Regions from separate parts of the Janthinobacterium lyxosi genome, predicted to be linked through region 1. Evidence: predicted binding sites of a transcription regulator. Region 1 holds the regulator's gene; each other region holds the start of a gene.

Region 1 (4,187 bases):
CCGGGTTTTTTTTCTGCGATCATGAACGATAAAAAAAACTACGGCTTTACCACCACCATCCTGCATAACGACCGTCGCAAGGGCATCGAACATGGCTCGCTGCACAAGCCTGTGCATACCTCCGTCGCGTTCGGCTACGGCGATGCGCGCCAGCTCGCTTCCGTGTTCCAGGGCAAGGAGCCGGGCTTTCGCTATGGCCGCCAGGGCAATCCGACCGTTTCCGCGCTGGAAGACAAGGTCAACAAGATGGAAGACGGCGTGGCGACCCTGTGCTTCGCCACCGGCATGGGCGCCATCGGCGCCGTAGTGCAATCCTTGCTACGCGCGGGCGACCATGTGGTGTCGTCGGCTTTTCTGTTTGGCAATACCAACAGCCTGTGGCAAACGGTGACGGGGCAGGGCATCGCCGTGTCGTTTGTCGATGCTACCGATGTGGCCAACGTGGCCGCCGCCATCACGCCGGCCACGCGCATCGTGTTCGTGGAAACCATCGCCAATCCGCGCACGCAGATCGCCGACCTGGCGAAGATCGGCGCGCTGTGCAAGGAACGTGGCATCTTGTATATCGTCGACAACACCATGACGACGCCGTACCTGTTCCGCCCGAAAGCGGTGGGCGCGGGCCTGGTAGTCAATGCGTTGACCAAATCCATCGGCGGCCACGGCAATGCGCTGGGTGGCAGCTTGACGGACACGGGCGTGTTCGACTGGAAGCAGTACCCGAACATTTTCGAGAATTACAAGAAGGCGGCGCCCGCGCAGTGGGGTATCGCGCAAATCCGCGCCAAGGCCTTGCGCGACTTTGGCGCCTCGCTGGGACCGGAAGCGGCGCACCATATCGCTGTCGGCGCGGAAACCATGGCCTTGCGCATGGAGCGCACCTGCTCGAACGCCCTGGCGCTGGCCACCATGCTGGCCGCCGACCCGCGCGTGGCTGCCGTGCATTACCCGGGCTTGATGTCGCACCCGCAGCATGCGCTGGCGAGCGACTTGTTCCGCAGCTATGGTTCCCTGTTCAGCTTTGAGCTGACAGACGGCATCGACTGCTTCGATTTCCTCAATCGTCTCAATCTTGCCATTCCAGCGAGCAACCTCGGCGACACGCGCACCCTGGTCATTCCCGTCGCCCACACGATTTTCTACGAGATGGGTGCCGAGCGCCGCGCCAGCATGGGCATTGCCGAATCGCTGATCCGCGTGTCCGTCGGTATCGAGGACGAAGCTGATTTATTGGAAGACTTCCGCCAGGCGCTGGACGCATAACAAGCCGCGCAAATGAAAAGGGCCGCAACAGTCATGCTGTTGCGGCCCTTTGTATGTTGAATGCTTAATGCCAGCTGCGCATCAGTCCGACGGCCAGGCCTTCCAGGGCGAATTCATCTTCCGGCGACACGGTAATGACCTTGAAATCGGGGTTTTCCGGCAGCAGTTCGATGACCGAACCCGTTTTCCTGTAGCGCTTGACGGTGACTTCGTCGCCGATGCGGGCGACGACGATCTGGCCGTTCTTGGCGCTATCGACTTTCTTGACGGCCAACAAATCGCCATCCATGATGCCGGCGTCGCGCATGGACCAGCCGCGTACCTTCAGCAGGAAGTCGGGCTTGGCCGAAAACAGGGCCGGGTCCACGTTGTAGCTCGCTTCCAGGTTTTCCTGTGCCAGGATGGGCGAGCCGGCAGCCACGCGGCCGATCAGCGGCAGCGACATCAGCAGTGCTGCCGGCACCTTCGACGGTAGCGTGTCGGCGGCTGCACTTGCCGCCGCACCGATCAGGCGGATGCCGCGCGAGGTGCCGGGCGAAATCTCGATCGCGCCCTTGCGGGCCAGGGCTTGCAAATGCTCTTCGGCCGCATTGGCCGATTTGAAACCCAATTCATTGGCGATTTCGGCACGGGTCGGAGGGAAGCCCGTATTTTCAATCGCGTCCTTGATCAGGTTCAGGATTTGTTCTTGTCGTGCTGTCAGCTTGATCATGAGCGGTGGGTGCATACTAAAATGCTGTCTATATGAACAGTCTGTATTTTTGTACAGTATCGCCCACTATGCAAGGGGATTTCCGTGTTTTCGGCGAATTTCGCAAGAAATACTTGTCCGCGGGCGGAAAGCATGGTGGCGCACGGGCTTTCCGGGCGCTTGTGGAAGGAATGATTGAAACGTTTGCAAAAGGCGGTTATAATCTCCGGCTGACCTTCCCACACCCGTCTTGACGCCGGGGTGGGCGATTATCAATCCGACCTGAAGGAGTTTGCATGCGTCATTATGAAATAGTCTTTATCGTCCATCCGGACCAAAGCGAGCAAGTGCCCGCGATGATCGAACGCTACAAAGCCAGCGTAACCACCCGCGGCGGTTCGGTTCACCGCGTGGAAGATTGGGGCCGCCGTCAAATGGCTTACTCGATCCAAAAGCTGCCTAAAGCACACTACATCTGCCTGAACATCGAATGCGACAACGAGACCCTGGTCGAGTTGGAAACAGCATTCAAATTCAATGATGCCGTGTTGCGTCACCTGACCGTTAAAATGAAGAAAGCTGAAACAGCTCCTTCGCCGATGATGAAATCGGTACAACGCGAAGACGCGGCCAAAAGCCACCGCACCGAAGCACCAGCAGCCGCTCCAGCCGCCGCCGCAGCTTAATTCTTGACCAGGATCGTGCGCTGAACCAGCTACAAGTAACCGCCATCATTGCCGAGCGCGAAATATTGCGCTATACCCCGGCAGGGCTGCCGATTGTGAATGCAGTACTGCAACACAGTTCGCAGCAGATGGAAGCAGGGATTGCCCGTTTGACCGAGTTTGATGTTGCCGCGCTAGCCGCTGGTGAAATATCAGGCCGGTTCAGCCAGGCAAGCTTGGGCGGGGTCTATCAGTTCACGGGTTTCCTGGCCAGGAAGAGCCGCAACAGCAAGAGTTTGGTGTTTCACATCATTGATTTTAGTGCAGTCACTTTGACTAGCGCATTTTAGATACAGGAGCCTGACATGGCATTCGGTAAAAAGTTCGACAAAAATAAGCTCAAGCTTAAAGAAAAACGCAAACAGCAAAATCCGTTGTTCAAACGCAAGAAGTTCTGCCGCTTCACCGCAGCTCACGTTGAGCAAGTCGACTACAAAGACGTCGACACGCTGAAAGACTTCGTCCAAGAAAACGGCAAGATCATGCCAGCACGCCTGACCGGTACCAAAGCGCACTACCAGCGCCAAGTCGACACCGCAATCAAGCGCGCTCGCTTCCTCGCGCTGCTGCCATACACCGATCTGCACCACGCTTAATCGGTCAGATATTCCTGGAGAAGAACTATGCAAATCATTCTGTTAGAAAAAGTTGTTAACGTCGGCAACCTCGGCGAAGTCGTCAAAGTCAAAGACGGTTACGCACGTAACTTCCTGATCCCGCAACGCCTGGCACGTCGTGCTACGGCAACCGCTGTGGCTGAATTCGAAGTCAAGCGCGCCGAACTGGAAAAAGCTGCTGCCGCCAAACTGGCCGCATCGCAAGCCCAGGGCGAAAAACTGAGCGGCCTGACCGTTCAAGTTGCTCAAAAAGCTGGCGTCGATGGCCGTCTGTTCGGTTCCGTTACCAACTTCGACATCGCTGAAGCGCTGACCAAGCAAGGTTTTGCTGTTGAAAAAGCACAAATCCGCATGCCTACCGGCCCGCTGAAGATCGTTGGCGAGCACAACGTTTCGGTTGCTCTGCACACCGACGTGGTCGTGGAAGTTGTTATCGCTGTCGTTCCAGACGCGAACGCGTAATCGTCTGCGGGCCTGGCCCGCAAGCGCTACCGTACTGTCAAGCATGATGAAAAGCCGGGTTCGCCCGGCTTTTTTGTGGCCTTTTTTTCGCTCAATTTCAGCCCTTTATTTTTGCCAGCACGCCGAAGCGGGTATAATTCGCGCCATGAACGCCCCCTCTGATCCGCAACTAGATTCCCTCCGTATTCCGCCGCATTCGATCGAAGCAGAACAATCCGTTATCGGTGGTCTGCTGCGCGACAATGCAGCATATGACCGCATCGCCGACTTCATGCATGCGGAGGATTTCTATCGCTATGACCATCGCATCATCTTCGAGCAAATCGTCAAGATGATTAACGGCTCCAGGCCAGCCGATGTCATTACTGTTTTTGAAACCCTGACCCAGCTCGGCAAGGCCGATGATGTGGGCGGACTCGCTTACCTGAA
Region 2 (4,187 bases), on a different contig from region 1:
CCGGCGATGAAGACGGCCAGGATGGCGAACATCAGCATGCCGTACAGGCCCGTGCCCACGCCGCCGAAAACCACTTCGCCGAACTGCATCAGCAGCAGCGGCACCATGCCACCCAGGGGCATGTAGGAATCGTGCATGGAATTGACGGCGCCGCAGGATGCCGCCGTCGTCACCGCCGCGAACAGGGTCGAGGAGCTGATGCCGAAGCGCGTTTCCTTGCCTTCCATATTGCCCCCAGATTGCAGGCTGCTGGCCTGCTGATCCACGCCCAGTGCCTGCAGATTCGGATTGGCTTGCTGCTCGGCGCTCATCACGCCAGCCGTCATGACGACAAAGATCAGGGACATCGCGGCCAGCACGGCCCAGCCCTGGCGCAGGTCGCCCACCATGCGGCCAAAGGTGAAGCACAAGCCGGCGGGAATGATGAAAATGGCCAGCATCTGCAGGAAGTTCGACAGCACCGTGGGATTTTCATATGGGTGCGAGGAATTGGCATTGAAAAAGCCGCCGCCATTCGTTCCCAGCAGCTTGATCGATTCCTGCGAAGCGACGGGACCCATGGCGATCGTCTGCGTCGTCGCCACTTGCGCTTCCATTACGGGTTTACCGGCGGCGTCCAGCACGGGCTGGCCATCGGCCGTCATTTTCGGCGTTTCATACGCCACCTGGTCGATCAGCGTCACTTCCTTGTAGGCGGAAAAATTCTGGATCATGCCTTCGCCCATGAAGGCGACCGACAGGGCCAGCGCCAGCGGCAGCAGGATGTACAGCGTGGAGCGCACCAGGTCGACCCAGAAGTTGCCGATCGATTTGCCCGAGCGCGAGGCGAAACCGCGCACCAGCGCGAAGATCACGGCGATGCCAGTGGCCGCCGAAAAGAAGTTCTGGCATGCCATGCCCAGCATCTGGGTCAGGTAGCTCATGGTCTGTTCGCCGCCGTAGCCCTGCCAGTTGGTATTGGCGACGAAGCTGACGGTGGTATTGAACGAGGAATCGGGGCTGACGGCGCCCAAACCCTGTGGATTGAGGGGCAAGAAGCCCTGCAGGCGCTGCAGGCCGTACACGAAGACGGCGCCCACGGTATTGAAGACGATCAGGGCGATGGCGTAGCTTTTCCAGCCCATGGCCTTGTCGGCAGGAAGGCCGGACCAGCGGTACAGCAGGTTTTCCAGCTTTTGCAGCCAGCCCAGGCCGCGCACGGGGGCGTCGCCCGCCACCTTGGCCATATACAGGCCCAGCGGATAGCCGGCGGCCAGCAGTACGGCCAGGAAGGCCACCAGCAACATTAATGATTGCGTCGTCATCACAGTTCCTCCGCCTTCAGCAGCGCCACCAGCAGGTAGACGAGCAGGCCAGCCGAGACCACGGCGCCCAGCACATAAAACGCGTTCATTTGACGCTCCCTAATTTGTCGCAGGCGACGGCAAAGCCGGCCGCCAGGACGAAAAAAACGGCAATCAAGCCGAGATACACGATATCCATTCCCACCCTCATTCAGGTTTGTTTTGATAGTGAGCAGATTAGCCAAAAGGGTCTAAAAAATTTGTAAAGACTGGGGAGGCGACTGTAAACAAGATGTAAAAACAGGGACTTTGCCGCATAAAATGCTCCACAATTGGCGCAAAACCACGCGCGCAGCGCACTGTTGTTGCCCTGGAGTAGCGCTATTGCTCGCTGGACAAGATAGAATGCGCGAGCGTCCGCACAAGGACGCCATGCCTGCCGCACTGCCCTCTCCCAGTGACGCTGGACGGGATATACTGTATATTTATACAGTTATCGCCGCCGTTGTCATTGCGCCCTGCAGTGCCATGGCCTGGCGTTCCAACCACTGTCTTTACTTAGCTTGAACACGTATGGCCACTAAAAAACCAGCATCCGACTACAGCGAATCATCCATCCGTGTCCTGAAAGGACTGGAACCCGTCAAGCAGCGCCCGGGGATGTACACCCGCACTGAAAATCCGCTGCACATCATTCAGGAAGTGATCGACAATGCCTCCGACGAGGCGCTGGGCGGTCATTGCACGCATATCGCCGTGACGCAAAACACGGATGGCAGCATCACCGTCGAAGACAACGGTCGCGGCATTCCCGTCGGCCTGCACCCGGAAGAAGGCGTGCCGACGGTGGAAATCGTGTTTACACGGCTGCACGCGGGCGGCAAGTTCGACAAGGGTTCGGGCGGCGCCTACGCGTTCTCGGGTGGCTTGCACGGTGTCGGCGTGTCCGTCACCAATGCGCTGTCGACGCGCCTGGAAATCACCGTCTGGCGCAAGGAAAGCGACGGCAACGGCCTGCATCACATGGTGTTTGCGAATGGCGACGTGATCGAGCCCTTGAGTTCCCGCCCCGCCCCGCGCGACGGCAAGAAGTCGGGCACGCGCGTCACCGCCTGGCCCGATGCGAAGTATTTTGATTCGCCGAATATCTCGCAAACCGAGCTGCAGCGCCTGCTGCGCTCGAAAGCCGTGCTGCTGCCCGGCGTGACCGTCACGCTGACCAACGCCAAGACGGGCGATACGCAAACCTGGCAGTACGCGGAAGGCTTGCGTGGCTACCTGACCGAATCGCTGGCGCAGGTATCGAATGGCGAAACCCTGATTCCCCTGTTCGAAGGCGCGCAATACGCGGGGCCTGACTCGGAAGGCTTTGCCGAAGGCGAAGGCGCGGCCTGGGTGGTGGCGTGGACGGAAGAAGGCGCCATCGTGCGCGAATCGTATGTCAACCTGATTCCCACCTCGAATGGCGGCACGCACGAATCGGGCTTGCGCGACGGCCTGTTCGGCGCCGTGAAAAACTTCGTCGAGATGCACTCGCTGCTGCCGAAAGGCGTGAAACTGCTGCCGGAAGACGTCTTTGCGCGCGCCTCGTTCGTGCTGTCGGCCAAGGTGCTTGACCCGCAATTCCAGGGCCAGATCAAGGAACGCCTCAATTCGCGCGACGCCGTGCGCCTGGTCTCGACCTTCACCAAGCCGCCGCTGGAACTGTGGCTGAACCAGCACGTCGATTACGGCAAGAAGCTGGCCGATCTCGTGATCAAGCAGGCGCAGTCGCGCCAGCGCTCGCTGCAAAAAGTGGAAAAGAAAAAATCCTCGGGCGTCGCCGTTTTGCCGGGCAAGCTGACCGACTGCGAATCGTCGGACATCACGCGCAATGAACTGTTCCTCGTCGAGGGTGACTCGGCGGGCGGTTCGGCCAAGATGGGCCGCGACAAGGAATTCCAGGCCATCCTGCCCCTGCGCGGCAAGGTCCTGAACTCGTGGGAGACGGACCGCGACCGCCTGTTTGCCAATAACGAGATCCACGATATTGCCGTGGCCATCGGCGTCGATCCGCACAGCGTGGGCGACTCGCCCGACCTGTCCGGCCTGCGCTACGGCAAGATCTGCATCCTGTCGGATGCTGACGTGGACGGCTCGCACATCCAGGTACTGCTGCTGACACTGTTCTTCAAGCATTTCCCGGCCCTGATCAACAAGGGACACATCTGCATCGCCCGTCCGCCACTGTACCGCGTGGACGCGCCGGCGCGCGGCAAGAAGCCGATGCAGAAAATCTATGCGCTCGACGACGGCGAACTGGTCGCCATCGAGGACAAGCTGCGCAAGGAAGGCGTGAAACAGGGCGCCTGGTCGATCTCCCGCTTCAAGGGCCTGGGCGAGATGAACGCCGAACAGCTGTGGGAAACGACGATGAACCCGGACACGCGCCGTTTGCTGCCCGTGACCCTGGGCGAAATCGACCACATGACTTCCTCCGCCCGCTTCAACATGTTGATGGGCAAGGGCGAAGCGGCAGGACGCCGCGCCTGGATCGAGGAACACGGCAATGAAGCGGAGGCAGATATCTGATGATCATCGGTATCGACCTGGGCACCACCAACAGCCTGGTCGCCATCTGGCGCGACGGCAAGGCTTGCATCATCCCGAACGCGCTGGGCGAACACCTGACGCCATCGTGCGTCAGCATCGACGACGACGGCAGCGTGCTGGTGGGCCGCGCCGCGCGCGAGCGCCTGCAGACGCACCCGCAGCTGACAGCCGCCGTCTTCAAACGCTACATGGGCAGTGAAAAAAAGATCACCCTCGGCACGCAGCAATTCCGTCCGGAAGAGCTGTCGTCGATGGTGCTGCGCGCGCTGAAGGAAGATGCCGAAGCCTTCCTGGGCCACAAGGTCGAGGAAG
Region 3 (4,187 bases), on a different contig from region 1:
GCTGGGCAATCTCGCGCACGATGGCCAGGCCCAGTCCGCTGCCATCGACATTGCTGCCGAGAATGCGGTAAAAGCGTTCGAACACGTGCGCCCGCTCGGCCGGCGGTATGCCGGGGCCCGTATCTTCCACTTCCAGGATGGCCAGCTCCAGGGTGCTGCGCACGCGCACCGTGACGCTGCCGCCAGCCGGCGTGTAGCGCAGGGCATTGTCGATCAGATTACTCAGCAGTTCACGCAGCATCATGGCATTGCCGGAAATCATGATCGAATACGCTGGCTGTTCGAAGCCCAGGTCGATATGCTGGGCAAACGAGGCTTGCACCCAGTCCTGCACCACGCCGCGCGCCAGTTCGCTCAGCTCGATCGGTTCGAACGCCGTGCCCGCCTGCGGCTGGTTTTCCGCGCGCGCCAGGGCCAGCAGCTGGTTCACCAGGCGCGTGGCCGCCTCCGAACTTTTCGCCAGTTGCAGCAGCGAGCGGTGAATCTCGTCGTGGTCGGTCTGGCGCAGGGCCAGCTCGGATTGCATGCGCATGCCGGCCAGCGGCGTTTTCATCTGGTGCGCGGCATCGGCGATGAAGCGTTTCTGCATGTCGATCGACAGAGATAGCCGCGCGAGCATCTCGTTGAGCGAACCGACCAGTGGCGTGATTTCCTCGGGCACCTGGCCCGATTCGATGGGGGAGAGGTCGTCGGGCGGCCGCGCGCGTATGCGCTCCTGCAATTGCGCCAGCGGCGACAGGCCGCGCGCCAGGGCAAACCAGACCAGGGCCAGGATCACGGGCAGGATGATGAACTGCGGCAAGATCACGCCCTTGATGATTTCATTGGCCAGCTGGGCGCGCTTTTCCAGCGTCTCGGCCACTTGCACCAGCGTGCGGCGCGGTTCGTCGTCGGTGCTGGACGGCATGTCGAGATAGCTGAACGCGACGCGCACGGGCGTGCCGTGGATGGTGTCGTTGCGAAACAGCACCATGCCGCTGCGGTATTTGTCGGGGTCTTGCGGCGGTGGCAAGTCGCGGTCGCCGTCGAGGTATTCGCCGTGCCCGCCCACCACCAGGTAATACAGGGTGTCGACATCGTCGCCGCGCAGGAAGTCGCGGCCCTTGTTACTGCTGTTCTTGTCCTGCACGCGGCGCAGCATCGCGCCGTCGGCTTGCTTGACCTGTTGCGTCAGCACCGTTACGCTGTCTTCCAGCGCATGGTCGAACGGCTGATTGGCGATGCCCTTGGCCACCAGATAGGTGATGGCGATGCTCATCGGCCACAGCAGCAGCAAGGGCGCCAGCATCCAGTCGAGGATTTCGCCAAACAGCGAATGCTCGATGGTGTCATCCTGCTCCGTGGTGGGCGGCTCGAACCAGTCGTCGTCGTCCGCCTCGTCCGCTGGCGCCTCGCGCGCCTTCACTTGCTGGTGGGTCCGCTGGCCGGGCTCGCCGACTCGCCCGCTTCGGCGTTCAGGCGCGCCGCTTCCGAGTATTTTTCCAGGCAATAGCCGAGGCCGCGCACGGTGGCGATGCGCACGCCGCCCACCTCGATCTTCTTGCGCAAACGGTGCACATACACTTCGATGGCGTTGTTCGACACTTCTTCGCCCCATTCGCACAGGTGGTCGACCAACTGTTCTTTCGAGACGAGACGGCCGGTGCGGCCCAGCAAGATTTCCAGCAAGCCCAGTTCGCGTGCCGACAGGTCGAGCATCTGATCGTTGATGTAGGCGCTGCGCCCCACCTGGTCGTAGCTGAGGGGGCCGTGCTTGATGACGGTGGCGCCGCCGCCGGCGCCGCGGCGCGTCAGGGCGCGCACTCTTGCCTCCAGTTCCGACAGGGCGAACGGCTTGGCCATATAATCATCGGCACCCAGGTCGAGGCCATTCACGCGTTGTTCGATGGAATCGGCGGCCGTCAGGATCAGCACCGGCAGCAGCGAGGCGCGCGCGCGCAGGCGGCGCAGCACCTCCAGGCCGGACATCTTCGGCAGGCCCAGGTCGAGGATCAGCAGGTCGAATTCCTGGGTGGACAGGGCCGTGTCGGCCTCCTGGCCGGTCTGGACGTAGTCGATCGCATAACCGGACTGGCGCAGCGAGCGGGTCAGGCCATCGGCCAGCACGCTGTCATCTTCGGCAAGTAAAATACGCATGGTGCACTTCCTATGCTTGCAACATCAGGACATCTGAAGTCTGTATTGTGTTTCATTTTCCGCAAGGTGGATAGTTTTTGTGAAAAACCAGGGTTGTATTGATCTGTTTCAAAACAAATCCACGTTCCGCTTGCATTGATCACTGTTTTTTTATACAGTACTGTCTGTGTAAAGAATTTAACCCACTGGCGCTATCGCAGGCTGCAGGATTCAAATGGATCTGCAACTGTAGAACGGCTGAAAGAACATATGGACGATAAAAAAGCTGTAGTACCCGCATCGGAAAAAGCCAAGGCGCTCGCCGCCGCACTGGCGCAGATCGAGAAGCAGTTTGGCAAAGGTTCGGTCATGCGCATGGATGCCAGCGCGGTGATCGAAGAAGTGCAAGTCGTGTCGACCGGTTCGCTCGGCCTCGATATCGCGCTGGGCGTGGGCGGCTTGCCACGCGGCCGCGTGGTGGAAATCTACGGTCCGGAATCGTCGGGTAAAACCACCCTGACCCTGCAAACCATTGCTGAAATGCAAAAGCTGGGCGGTACTTGCGCCTTTATCGATGCCGAGCACGCGCTGGACGTCGGTTACGCGCAAAAGCTGGGCGTGAACCTGCACGAATTGCTGATCTCGCAACCGGATACGGGTGAGCAGGCGCTGGAAATCTGCGACGCCCTCGTGCGTTCGGGCAGCGTCGACCTGGTCGTCATCGACTCCGTGGCGGCACTGACGCCACGCGCCGAGATCGAAGGCGACATGGGCGATTCCCTGCCAGGCTTGCAAGCGCGCCTGATGTCGCAAGCCCTGCGCAAGCTGACCGGTTCCATCAACCGCACGAATACCTTGGTCATCTTCATCAACCAGATCCGCATGAAGATCGGCGTGATGTTCGGCAGCCCGGAAACCACCACGGGCGGCAATGCGCTGAAATTCTACGCTTCCGTGCGCCTGGATATCCGCCGCACCGGCTCGATCAAGTCCGGCGATGAAGTGATCGGCAACGAAACCAAAGTCAAGGTCGTCAAGAACAAGATCGCGCCACCATTCAAGGAAGCGCACTTCGACATCCTGTACGGCGCCGGCACCTCGCGCGAAGGCGAAATCCTGGATCTGGGCTCGGATGCCAAGATCGTGGAAAAATCCGGTTCGTGGTACAGCTACAACGGCGAACGCATCGGCCAGGGCAAGGACAACGCCCGCGCCTTCCTGCAAGAGCGTCCGGCGCTGGCCCGCGAAATCGAAAACAAGGTCCGCGCTTCGCTGGGCGTGCGCGAACTGCCGCCGCTGGCTGCTGAAAAGCCGGAAAAAGCGGATAAAGCCGCCGACAAGGCTGCCAAGGCTGTGGAAGCCAAGCTCGCCGAGTAAGCAGGCTAGTCAGCTGTTGCGGCACGGCCAGTTTCGGCTGGCCTTGCCTGTGGCGGGTTGCGGGGCGCTTGCTCCGTGGCTTGCCGCGCAAAAGATCTACAATGAATGCCGCCTCGCGCCCGTGCGCCAGGCGGCATTTGTGCTTTTGACGGTGTTTTTGAGCGGTGTCTGGCCGGCGTTTGACGGTATATCGCTTGTGTTGATGTGATGGACGATAGGGTGGAATGATGGCAGCGGTACAACTAAGCCTGAAGGGCAGGGCGCTACGCTTTCTGTCGATGCGCGAACACAGCCGCATGGAATTGCGGCGCAAGCTGCAGCGGCATGCGCAGGAGGACGATGATGTGGAAGCCTTGCTTGACAGCCTGGAGCAGGCCAACTGGCTGTCGCAGGAGCGTTTTTCCGAATCGCTGATCCATCGCCGCTCGGCCCGTTTCGGCAATAGCCGCATCATGGCGGAATTGCAAAGCCATGGCATCGCCGGCGAGGCGTTGCAGGAAATCAAGGCGGGCCTGGCCGAAGGCGAGACCGCGCGCGCCTGCGAAGTGTGGCGTCGCAAGTTCGGCCAGGTGGCGCAGGATGCCGAACAGCGCAACAAGCAGGTGCGCTTCCTGATGCAGCGCGGCTTTTCGCAGCGCGCTGTGCAGGTGGCCTTGAAAGGCCTGGAGCCCGAGGACGACTAGGCACGCGCCACG

What was found. The regulator LexA, encoded in region 1, represses DNA repair genes until DNA is damaged. The targets are predictions, from matches to a motif close to ACTGTATNNNNATACAGT.
Region 2: a site for LexA is predicted at 1,760-1,777, ahead of ACQ4WP_RS12580 (DNA topoisomerase IV subunit B). Genes of this name have one in related genera too.
Region 3: a site for LexA is predicted at 2,278-2,295, ahead of recA (recombinase RecA). Genes of this name have one in related genera too.

What each region holds. Positions count from the first base shown of each region.
Region 1 covers NZ_JBNYXM010000003.1:96,838-101,024, reverse strand. Annotated here, with positions in the region: gene ACQ4WP_RS03810 (cystathionine gamma-synthase family protein) at 22-1,263, shown strand; gene lexA (transcriptional repressor LexA) at 1,328-1,975, opposite strand; gene rpsF (30S ribosomal protein S6) at 2,251-2,640, shown strand; gene priB (primosomal replication protein N) at 2,661-2,969, shown strand; gene rpsR (30S ribosomal protein S18) at 2,985-3,275, shown strand; gene rplI (50S ribosomal protein L9) at 3,303-3,758, shown strand; gene ACQ4WP_RS03780 (replicative DNA helicase) at 3,904-4,187, shown strand, end outside.
Region 2 covers NZ_JBNYXM010000010.1:49,999-54,185, forward strand. Annotated here, with positions in the region: gene kdpA (potassium-transporting ATPase subunit KdpA) at 1-1,304, opposite strand, end outside; gene kdpF (K(+)-transporting ATPase subunit F) at 1,304-1,393, opposite strand; gene ACQ4WP_RS12580 (DNA topoisomerase IV subunit B) at 1,857-3,854, shown strand; gene ACQ4WP_RS12585 (molecular chaperone HscC) at 3,854-4,187, shown strand, end outside.
Region 3 covers NZ_JBNYXM010000009.1:9,580-13,766, reverse strand. Annotated here, with positions in the region: gene ACQ4WP_RS11210 (sensor histidine kinase) at 1-1,405, opposite strand, end outside; gene ACQ4WP_RS11205 (response regulator) at 1,402-2,136, opposite strand; gene recA (recombinase RecA) at 2,386-3,492, shown strand; gene recX (recombination regulator RecX) at 3,720-4,175, shown strand.